Regions from separate parts of the Paenibacillus kribbensis genome, predicted to be linked through region 2. Evidence: a T-box and tRNA genes for the amino acid it is inferred to sense, from the RefSeq annotation. Region 2 holds a T-box; the other regions hold tRNA genes.

Region 1 (3,280 bases), 2.1 Mb from region 2:
ACTATATTGAGGAGCATTTAAAGGCATGCCATCGCTTTATCGAAGAGGGAGGCCAGCTCAAGGGTTATTTTGTCTGGTCATTCCTTGATAACTTTGAATGGGCCTGGGGCTACAGCAAACGTTTCGGTATTATACATGTCAATTACGAAACGCAGGAACGAACACCCAAACAAAGTGCGCTGTGGTTCAAGCAAGTGATGGCAAATAACGGGTTGTAGACAGAAAAAGGGGATATAATTTAAGCCGTCATGCTGCAATCACACAACATGACGGCTTTTAAGATTGCGGAATACTTGTGTAAGGCGGGTTATGCTGAAATATCCTGCATATCGAGTATAACAGGGCAGTGGTCGCTACCCGTAATATGGCAATCTATGCTTGCATCTATTAATAGCGGGCGAAGTCTGTCCGAGACGAGGAAGTAGTCGATCCGCCAGCCGATGTTCCGTTCTCTCACCTTCGGCATGTAGGACCACCAGGAATACACATCCGTCCGGTCAGGATAAAAGTGTCTGAAGGTGTCTATAAACCCGGCGCCTAGCAACTGCGACATTCGCTCCCGTTCCTCAGGCGTAAATCCGGCATTGCCATAGTTGGCTTTTGCATTTTTCAAATCAATCTCCTGATGAGCCACGTTGAGATCACCACAAACAATGACAGGCTTCGATGCATCCAGCTGTTGCAGATAGCTGCGGAAACGGTCCTCCCATTCCAGTCTGTAAGGCAGTCGGGACAAATCCCGTTTGGTATTCGGAGTATACACATTAACCAGATAAAACTTCTCGAATTCCAGAGTAATGGTCCTGCCTTCAGGCTCCCCATTTTCTTCAAGTCCATAATGCACAGAAAGCGGCTTGAATCTAGTGAAGATAGCCGTGCCGGAATATCCTTTTTTCTCGGCATAATTCCAGTACTGTGTGTATTCCTCCATGTTCTCCATGAGAATTTGACCCTCTTGAAGCTTGGTTTCCTGTACGCAAAAAATATCGGGATTTGTTTCTTTTAGATAAGTATAAAATCCTTTGGTCACACAGGCTCTTAAGCCATTAACATTCCAAGATATTAATTTCATTGTCGATCTCCTTATTACTCATCGCGGTCAAGCGGTGTGGTTGAATATATCCTCGGTTGGGATAAGCATATATAATGAAATAACGATATGGGGAACAAGATAGATGATAGCAATCTCTGTGTTTTTTTAAAAGGGCAGTTACTAGCAAGCCATGATCTGTACGCAAAAAAAGCTGCTTCCAACAAGCGCTAAACCGACATACGGCATAGTGGAAGCAGCCTTTCTACATTAAAAATGCTAACGAAGCTAATGCTCCGACGTCCCCCCAAGGGGGTTCTCATCCCGTTGGAACGAAAAAAACTTCCTAACAGGAAGTTTTGTCTATACGTCCCAGGAGGGATTCGAACCCCCGACCGACGGCTTAGAAGGCCGTTGCTCTATCCAGCTGAGCTACTGGGACATAAAATTCAAGCGAATATTAATATATCACATGGATGCAAAAGATTCAAGTCTTGTTTCCCATATTATTTGGTTGTTCAGACTTTGTGCAGCATAAATTCAGACTAGGCGTGGTTTTTTTTGCCTTATAAAAGGGTATGTTAGAATACAGGTGAATATGCGGAAGACGAGTGGTTGGACTTAAGCTGCTGTTTCTCATATAATCTACAAATACTTTAGCTTGCGGAGGAGAGGGGGTGCCTTTAATAAAGGACTCCAAGGTGACGACAAAAGAAAACAATATTGTATTGTTTCCAAAGACACTGGACTATTATCAAATTCAACTTACTGTGATGCTTGAAAACGAACGTTACGGAGAGGCGATGGCGATGCTGCGTTTTTTAATGCAGTGTCAGGGACAGGAGCAGAAACAATACGATGAATGGGATGCTCTATTACAATGGCTGGAAGCTGCCTTTCCACAGTATGTTGACAGTGGGGGAGTAACGGACGTTGTGGAAGAAGACGAGGTGGGCGAAGTAGAATTGGCTCGCCGCCATGCACGCTTTAAGCAAGAGCAGGATGCAGGGTATGGCAATAAGCTTCTGCAGATGGCTATGGATGGACCATTATCCGAACAGACGATTTTAGCACTTGAGCAGTTGTCCTATCTGGAGCTGCCGGAAATTGACGATGCCTTGCTTCGCTGGATAAAGGAACGGGAAATCCATCCTCTCCTCCAATTCCGAATTTTGCAGACCATGCGACGACGTGGAATGGAAGGGATAATAGAAATCAGACGGGGAGATGAAAAAGCGGAGATCGATATTGAAGCTGTTCCGCTTCAACCAGGTGATTTTCCTGAACAGATTATGCGTATTTTGGAACGGGTAGCTGATCAGACCGAGGTGCATGAGCCTACGCTGTTCTATTTTGCGCAGGAGCTGTGGTCGCAGTTTGTAATGGCTGTATATGGTACGAATGATTACAGATCGATGCTGGTGGAAGAGGACGGAATACAGGATATTTGGGCGGCAGCTCTTCACCAGACGGTTTCAGAGAGTTTGGGTGGAAACAACAATGAGGAAGAAACACGTGCTATTTACGGCATTACAGATGCGCTGCGCTTCCGTTTTGAGCAGGCGTATCGGTCAATGCGGCTCTTTGTAGCTGCGGGAATGAATACTCTTTGAATGACCGGAAACGTTTACCTGTAAAGCATTGAAAGGGCTGCTCTTGAAAAAGACAGTAATGTTAGATATACTATAATGGTTATTTTGTGTGCGTTGATTGAAATGAAAACTAAGTGAAGATTTTGTTGGAGGGGAAAGCATAAAATGAAAGCAACTTGGGAGAAAATAGAGAAGAACCTTGGGGTTCTTGAAGTTGAGGTTGACGCGGATCGTGTAGCCGCTGCACTCGACAAAGCTTTTAATAAAGTGGTAAAGCAAGTAAGTGTACCAGGATTCCGTAAAGGAAAGGTACCACGCCCTATTTTTGAAAAACGCTATGGTATTGAAAGCTTGTATCAGGATGCAATCGACTTCCTGCTGCCAGAAGCTTATGGTGAAGCTGTAGAGCAAACGGACATTTTCCCGGTTGATAGCCCGGACGTTGAAATTGATCAATTTGCTAAAGGCGAATCTTTCAAATTCAAAGCGAAGGTGACAGTTAAGCCTGAAGTTACTTTGGGCGAGTACAAAGGCGTAGAAGTGCCTGTAAGCAAAATCGAAGTAAGCGACGAAGAGCTGACTCAAGAGCTGGAGCGCCTGCAACAACGTCATGCTGAATTGGTTGTCGTTGATGAAGATGCTGCTCAATCCGGCGATA
Region 2 (3,280 bases):
CGATTTTCTCCTGTTCAGCTCCTTTTATATCACGAAAAGCAGAAGCCGATGTAGCCACTGCCAATGAGCAGATGACGAGCAGAGCAGCTGTCACACTTTTATTTTTTGTCATGTGGTGCACCTCCATTTTTACTATGTTCTATACTTACCGACGTAATAGGAGCAGCAAATGTTTCACATATGCACAAAAGGATTGCAAAACAGCACAGCAAGCAGCCCTTTATTCGCTTGGTTTACATCCGATTAGGTGCTTTCAGCCCAAGAAGCTGCAGCGTACTTGCCAGAATATCCGCAGTTTGTTCCGCCAGCTGAATACGCCACCGCCCACCACCAACAATCCGTTCCTTGGCGTAAAAACGGTTGAACGCTTGAGCCGTATCCAACGCAAATCTCGCCATAACCGAAGGCTCCAACTGTCGAACCGCACGTATCAATTGTCCATGATAGCGATCCAACTGCTTAAGCAGCTCCCAGCCTGCATCACCCAGTATCTCACTCGAGGCGTCAGTCAATTCAGAGGAATGCTTCTCCTGCGCTGGGACGGTGCCGCTAAAATCAGAATGAGCACCAGCGTGAGTGCGCGCGTAAGCTTTTTCCAGAAGACTGCGTATGCGCGCATGAGTGTACTGTACATAAGGCCCGGTCTCGCCCTCAAAGGTGAGCGCCTCCTCCAGCGAAAAATCCACTTCATTTAGACGATTGTTTTTTAAATCACCGAAAATAATCGCTCCGATCCCAACGTCCTCGGCTATTTCCTGTTGGTCCTGTAAATCAGGGTTCTTCTGCGTGATAATGGCTTGAGCACGCGCTACAGCTTCATCGAGCACCTCCTCCAGCTTCACAACCTTGCCGCGTCTCGTAGACATTTTCTTGCCTGCGAACCGCATCAGTCCAAACGGCACATGCTCACATTGCTCCGCCCATGTCTCCCCTGCACGCTTCAGTACCGCAAACACCTGCTGAAAATGCAACCTCTGCTCCCCGCCAACGACGTAAAGCAACCAATCAGCCTTCATCACCTCACGACGATAGATCGCTGTTGCCAGGTCACGTGTCGGATAAATCGTGGTCCCATCCTTTTTTAAAATAAGACACGGCGGCAACTCCTCTTCTTCCAGGCGAACCACGAGTGCCCCGTCGCTTTCCTCCAGCAGTTCTTTCGCTCTTAATTGGGCAACAACTGCCTGCATCTTATCATTATAAAAACTTTCCCCTAGCACATGGTCGAATGTAATGTTCAAACGCTGGTACATGCGATCAAATTCACCCAGACTGACCTCAACAAAAAACTCCCATAGTCGCTGTGCCTCGGCATCCCCATGCTCCAAACGCCGGAACCACTCGCGGCCTTCTTCCTCCAAAGACGGGTCATGCTCGGCCTCCTGATGAAAACGCACATATAGCTTAAGCGACTCTCCAATCGGATCCTGTTGTAGCTGCTCGTCATTGCCCCATCTTTTATAGGCTGCAATTTGCTTGCCAAATTGTGTTCCCCAATCTCCCAGATGATTCACGCTAATAGGAACATGTCCTGTTTCCCCTAGAATGCGATACAGGGCAGCACCGATGACAGTAGAGCGAAGATGGCCGATACCAAATGGTTTGGCGATGTTAGGTGAGGACATATCAATCACCACCCGCTGTCCATGCCCAATATCTGGCTTGAGGAAATCAGGCTTGTTCAATTCAGCCAGCATAAGCGGAATCTGAACAGAACGATTCAGTGTTATATTTACATAGGCACCAGCAGCCGAAGCACTTAAACCTTCCTCATGACTTATTGCCTCCGCCAATTCAAGTGCAATTTGCTGTGGAGACTTGCGAAGCTTTTTAGCCAGCACAAAACACGGAAACGCCAAATCTCCCCATTCCGGCTGCGGGGGTATCTCCAATAAAGATAAAACTTCCTTTTCCTCCAAGCCCGTATGGGTCAATAAAACCTTGGCAGCAGTCTTTAACAGCATGTTTTCTCTCTCCTTCTCTATTAAGATTTCAGGATTTTGCAAAATCCTTGTCTAACAAAAAAAGCTCCCGCCTCTTGACATGATTCAAGAGACGAGAACTTCAATATCCCCGCGGTACCACTCTTCGTAAATCGGGCTGCGCAGCTAAAAGCTTACTTGCACAAATCGCCGATTTCACTCCAATGACGAATAACGGTGTCTGCCGGGCTGATCTACTAAAGGAACTACACTCAAGGAATCTCCTGAATGTACTTCATGATTCGACCAACCATCTCCCGGGTGCGCTTCACATCAAACCTCATACCGGCTTCCACCTTTTCCGGCTCGCTGTAATGATCAGGCTTCAATGCTACTCTCCCATTCCACGACGTTAATTTCCCATCATTATACAAATCTATTCAGTAGAAAGCAACCTTTTCTTCTTCAGGCGCTAACTCCATATATGTAATTACACAGCCACCAATTGGCGGCAAGCCTGAAAGCAGCGACGACAGGCTTCTGCGCATTGTTTGCAATGATCATGGGTATGCTTGCTGCATTCGGCAGCGCATACTTCACAGGCATGAGCACACAATTCACAGATTTGCTCGGCGAAATTGGTTCCGTGCTCCAGCATTTGAGCAGCAAACCCGCATATCTCCGCACATTCCCTGCTCACTCGGATACATTCACGCAGCATGGCCAAATCATATTCCTTTAAGCTCGCTACATTGCAAACATTGCAAGCGTTCAAACATTCCAGGCAAGCATCTACACATTGTTGGTATGAATAATCCATATTACATTACCTCCCAGTTGTCGACCCTGCTGATTATTACCCGCTAATAATTGAGATTAATCGGTTGATGTTCGCGCTTTCAACAAAATAAAACCAGAAAGTCCCGACTTATGTAAGGAAGTGTACTATATTCCAATGCATGAAAGCAAGGATATTCATCACAAAGCTTTATAGTCTCCGCTCCTGACTTGCATACGGACAACCATTCCTCTATTGTAAAAAGAGTAGGCTTAACCACTGATTCAAGGAGTGAACATTGTAATGAATATGACTTCTGTAGAAGAGCACCGACGGGAAGCTCCGCAGCGGGTTAGCTGCATGGTCATAACCGTCTCCGACACACGCACCGTAGAAACAGATACTGGCGGACGACTGCTCATGGACTTGCTGGAAACCAACGGCTATGAGATCGCCCGATATGTCATCGTCAAGGACGACTATGAAGGCATCCGGCAATTGGTATCCGAAGCTGCAGCAGAGGACGGCATCGAAGCTGTGCTTTTGACAGGCGGCACCGGTATTTCCCCTCGGGATACCA
Region 3 (3,280 bases), 2.2 Mb from region 2:
ACGTATAATCGGTAAATGGAGACAACCCTGTATCTGTAAAAGTAGAATCCGCTCCTTGGTAAAGGATTGAATTATTTCGTTTGAGTACATAGGTTTCTGCATTTGCAATTTTATCCCAGGTTAGTACCATTTTCTGATCTGTTTTTTCTGTGATCTGCAAGTTAAAGAGCGGAGCAGCAAAACCTGTAGCAACTCCATTATTTCTCTTGGTAACATCATAAACAATTCCCGTTGTCAACGAATCTGGGTTCCATGCCCCAATTAAACCAGCTTCATCTCCACTGAGAGATCGGTTCATATCAGACTGAATATCTTCAGCAGTCCGGGCATAGTTCCAGATACGCACTTCCGCTAACTTACCCGCGAATTTATACTTTGAGTCGTGCCCCCATCCGGATATGACGGCCATTGGAGTAACAGATTTAGATTCAGTCTGTTGCGTGAGAAATAAACTAATGGATTGTTTCTCTCCGTTGATGTAAAGCTCATTTGTATCAGCCGTTGGAACACCATTCGTAAAGACTGCTGCTACATGAACCCATTTGTTCTTCAATTCAGCAGAAGGTATTCCTAAGACACTTCCATCAGCTTGATTAAATCCAAAGTATCCATTAGCAAAATAAAGATTATAGATGTACCAACCAAACGGCTTGACAAAATTCGTCCCATTCCAATACGTCCAGAACTCTACGGTAGTCTTGGCTCCCGGTGTCGTATTAACAGGAAGATTGATTATTTTGATGGTGTCATCTGACCCATCAGTAGTAATGAAGTTTATAGGTTCCACAGGAGTAAACGTATTAGTTGTTGCAGGGTCAAGCACTCCATCTGCAGCACGTACCAAACTTGTTGGAATAAAAATAGGCAGTATGATCCCCAAAAACATAATTAAGGCTAAAAAGGCGTTTGCTATTTTATTGCATTTCATATTTTCCTTCCCCTGTTCCGTCTAACATTTTCTGCAAAAACAACTCGTCGTTTATCATAAAAGTTGATGGTCGCTTGCAGTCAAGCATGTTTCAATCCCCTGACGTTTCAGTCCCCCGATGAGAGGGGCTGAGAAGGGAAACGATCCCGCCGAAACCATAAGACCGTTTTTTTATGTTGCATATTTTAAACAAATAAAAGAATTGTTTTGGCATCCAACTCTTTCAAAAAGATAAAGCCCTCCATCACCCTTTCGTATCTCAACCTAGAGAAGCATTATCGAACTGCCAAAAACCCTGATAGATTGGAACAATTTTACACAGAAATTCCCCTCTCTCTTCCCGTTTTGTAAATATTAATTTCAGATATTCCTTCTGAACGGAAAATTCGACAAAATAATCTCTTTATCATTATCGGATAAGAAATCTTTTATTTTAGGCTCAAAACCAAAATCAGCGCTTGACGAAACCATCAAGATTAAGAATGGAAAAACATTTGTGTGGGTATACGATTTTGTTGGTCCCAAACAGCGCTACAGCAAGCTCTTTCGCTCCCTATTGTTGAACAAGCGCTCGGTTCTACAGCAGTGCATAGCGCCCGCATGCAGCAAGCACCGTCCAGTTCCGTACAGCGTATGCATAACGAGGCGATTCCGGCCGAGTATGAACGGTATGAACGGATCTACGAGCAAGTATGGGAGGGATACTCTCCTTACGGTCGAGACTGCGAAGTTTATGCTAGCGATGCTTATGCTCCGACGTCCCCCAAGGGGGATTCTCATCCCACTGGAACACAAAAAAAGCTTCCTAATATGAATTAGGAAGCTTCTGCAGTACGTCCCAGGAGGGATTCGAACCCCCGACCGACGGCTTAGAAGGCCGTTGCTCTATCCAGCTGAGCTACTGGGACAAAATGGTATTCAATTAAAGCTTATGTATTCAGTGTATTAATTATTATATCACATTTCGGGTAACTGTCAAAAGCATTTTTTCATCCTGCATGGAAACCACTGAGAAAGGAATCATTTGGACGCTAACGGGGTATTATGTACAAAAGGGCATGCTATTACAAGGAGGGGTTGATCCGTGAAGGGTCTATTGTCGTCGCTTTGTTATTTCAGCATTTTCTTTGCACCTTTTCTGCTGCCTATCATCGTGTGGATTGCAGTACGAGACGAATATGTACGGGGACATGCCAAAAAAGCCATTTTATCGCACATTTTCCCCATTATTGCGGCGATTCCGCTGTTTTATTTTATTGTAACAGCCAATCATGCGGGTTCTGTTGTCGGGTTTGTACTGCTGTTCGTAGTGGTTTATCTCGGGGTGTTTGTCTATAACATTTACAAAGGGATTATGACACTGCGTGAAGCTGCGTAGCTCCAAAAAAGCCTCCTGCATTCCGCTGGTTAAACCGGAAGTGGAGGCTTTTTCGGATTACTGGATCATCAAACCTTATTCTTCTCGTTTATTTATTGCCGAAGCGTCTAGGACTTCTACGTACTTCATGTCTTACGTTTTTCTCCAGCACTTCTTCCGCAAACTCATTGTTATGAATATAACTGCTGCTTTTATTCTTCTTGTATTTCGGTTTGCCGTCTATGATTTCCCCCTCCTTTCACGCTGATTCTGCGATGATGCCGGAGTCCAGATCAACAGAAGCCGAGGCATAGCACACCAAATTCTCATCCCCCGAACTCCTTGGCAAACTCCGTGCTGAGCTGCCCGTAGGAGAGCAATTCCCGTTTAAACTTGTTCCGTTCCTCCCCAGCGGTAATGTGTGTGGAATCGGTAAAAGCCTTGTCTGTCACTTCTTCAAATGCGGAGTGCAGATTATTGTCGTACCAATCCAATTCCAAATCGGCGTCATTGCGAATGATCCGTACCATGTCATAGTCATTCTGACCGTCCTGCTGGTTGTTCGCCGTGATATATACCAGCAATTCCGGGTCATCTGCCGCGCCGGGCCGCACCTCTACCTCTGCGCAGCGCACGCCGTCAATTTCAGTGAAGCGACGGATTTTGGCGTCCTTGATGTAGTACATTGGTCTCCCTCCTTCCTTGCGAGTAGACGGGTTGCCCCATCTGTAGTTTTCGGAACGGACAGACATTTTATGCTTCTTTTCGGCATATATACTGATGAACTGGGGATTTAGTTTTTAATTCATTCCAACACTGGATGAACACGACAAAGAGAGGATGAACAGACATGTGCGGAATTACAGGTTTCATACAGTGGAACGGAGACTTAATGCATCAGTCGGAGCTGCTGCTAAATATGACGCAAACACTCTCCAATCGCGGACCTGATGCTGCTGGCACCTGGATATCCAACCCGTGTGCCTTCGGACACC

Evidence for each region. The T-box of region 2 lies ahead of argS (arginine--tRNA ligase). A T-box ahead of a tRNA ligase gene usually reads a tRNA of that ligase, here a tRNA-Arg.
Region 1: it encodes a tRNA-Arg, which carries the amino acid that the T-box ahead of argS (arginine--tRNA ligase) is inferred to sense. The anticodon was not compared.
Region 3: it encodes a tRNA-Arg, which carries the amino acid that the T-box ahead of argS (arginine--tRNA ligase) is inferred to sense. The anticodon was not compared.

What each region holds. Positions count from the first base shown of each region.
Region 1 covers NZ_CP020028.1:1,272,440-1,275,719, forward strand. Annotated here, with positions in the region: gene B4V02_RS05845 (GH1 family beta-glucosidase) at 1-218, shown strand, start outside; gene B4V02_RS05850 (exodeoxyribonuclease III) at 308-1,072, opposite strand; tRNA gene B4V02_RS05855 (tRNA-Arg) at 1,399-1,472, opposite strand; gene B4V02_RS05860 (hypothetical protein) at 1,708-2,643, shown strand; gene tig (trigger factor) at 2,788-3,280, shown strand, end outside.
Region 2 covers NZ_CP020028.1:3,372,127-3,375,406, forward strand. Annotated here, with positions in the region: gene B4V02_RS14875 (S-layer homology domain-containing protein) at 1-112, opposite strand, end outside; gene argS (arginine--tRNA ligase) at 234-1,964, opposite strand; T-box leader at 2,049-2,338, opposite strand; gene B4V02_RS14885 (four-helix bundle copper-binding protein) at 2,413-2,742, opposite strand; gene B4V02_RS14890 (MogA/MoaB family molybdenum cofactor biosynthesis protein) at 3,004-3,280, shown strand, end outside.
Region 3 covers NZ_CP020028.1:1,200,734-1,204,013, reverse strand. Annotated here, with positions in the region: gene B4V02_RS05555 (fibronectin type III domain-containing protein) at 1-928, opposite strand, end outside; partial or broken gene B4V02_RS27190 (ISL3 family transposase) at 1,422-1,627, shown strand; tRNA gene B4V02_RS05545 (tRNA-Arg) at 1,763-1,836, opposite strand; gene B4V02_RS05540 (magnetosome magnetite crystal formation protein family) at 2,013-2,306, shown strand; gene B4V02_RS05535 (hypothetical protein) at 2,612-2,971, opposite strand; gene asnB (asparagine synthase (glutamine-hydrolyzing)) at 3,136-3,280, shown strand, end outside.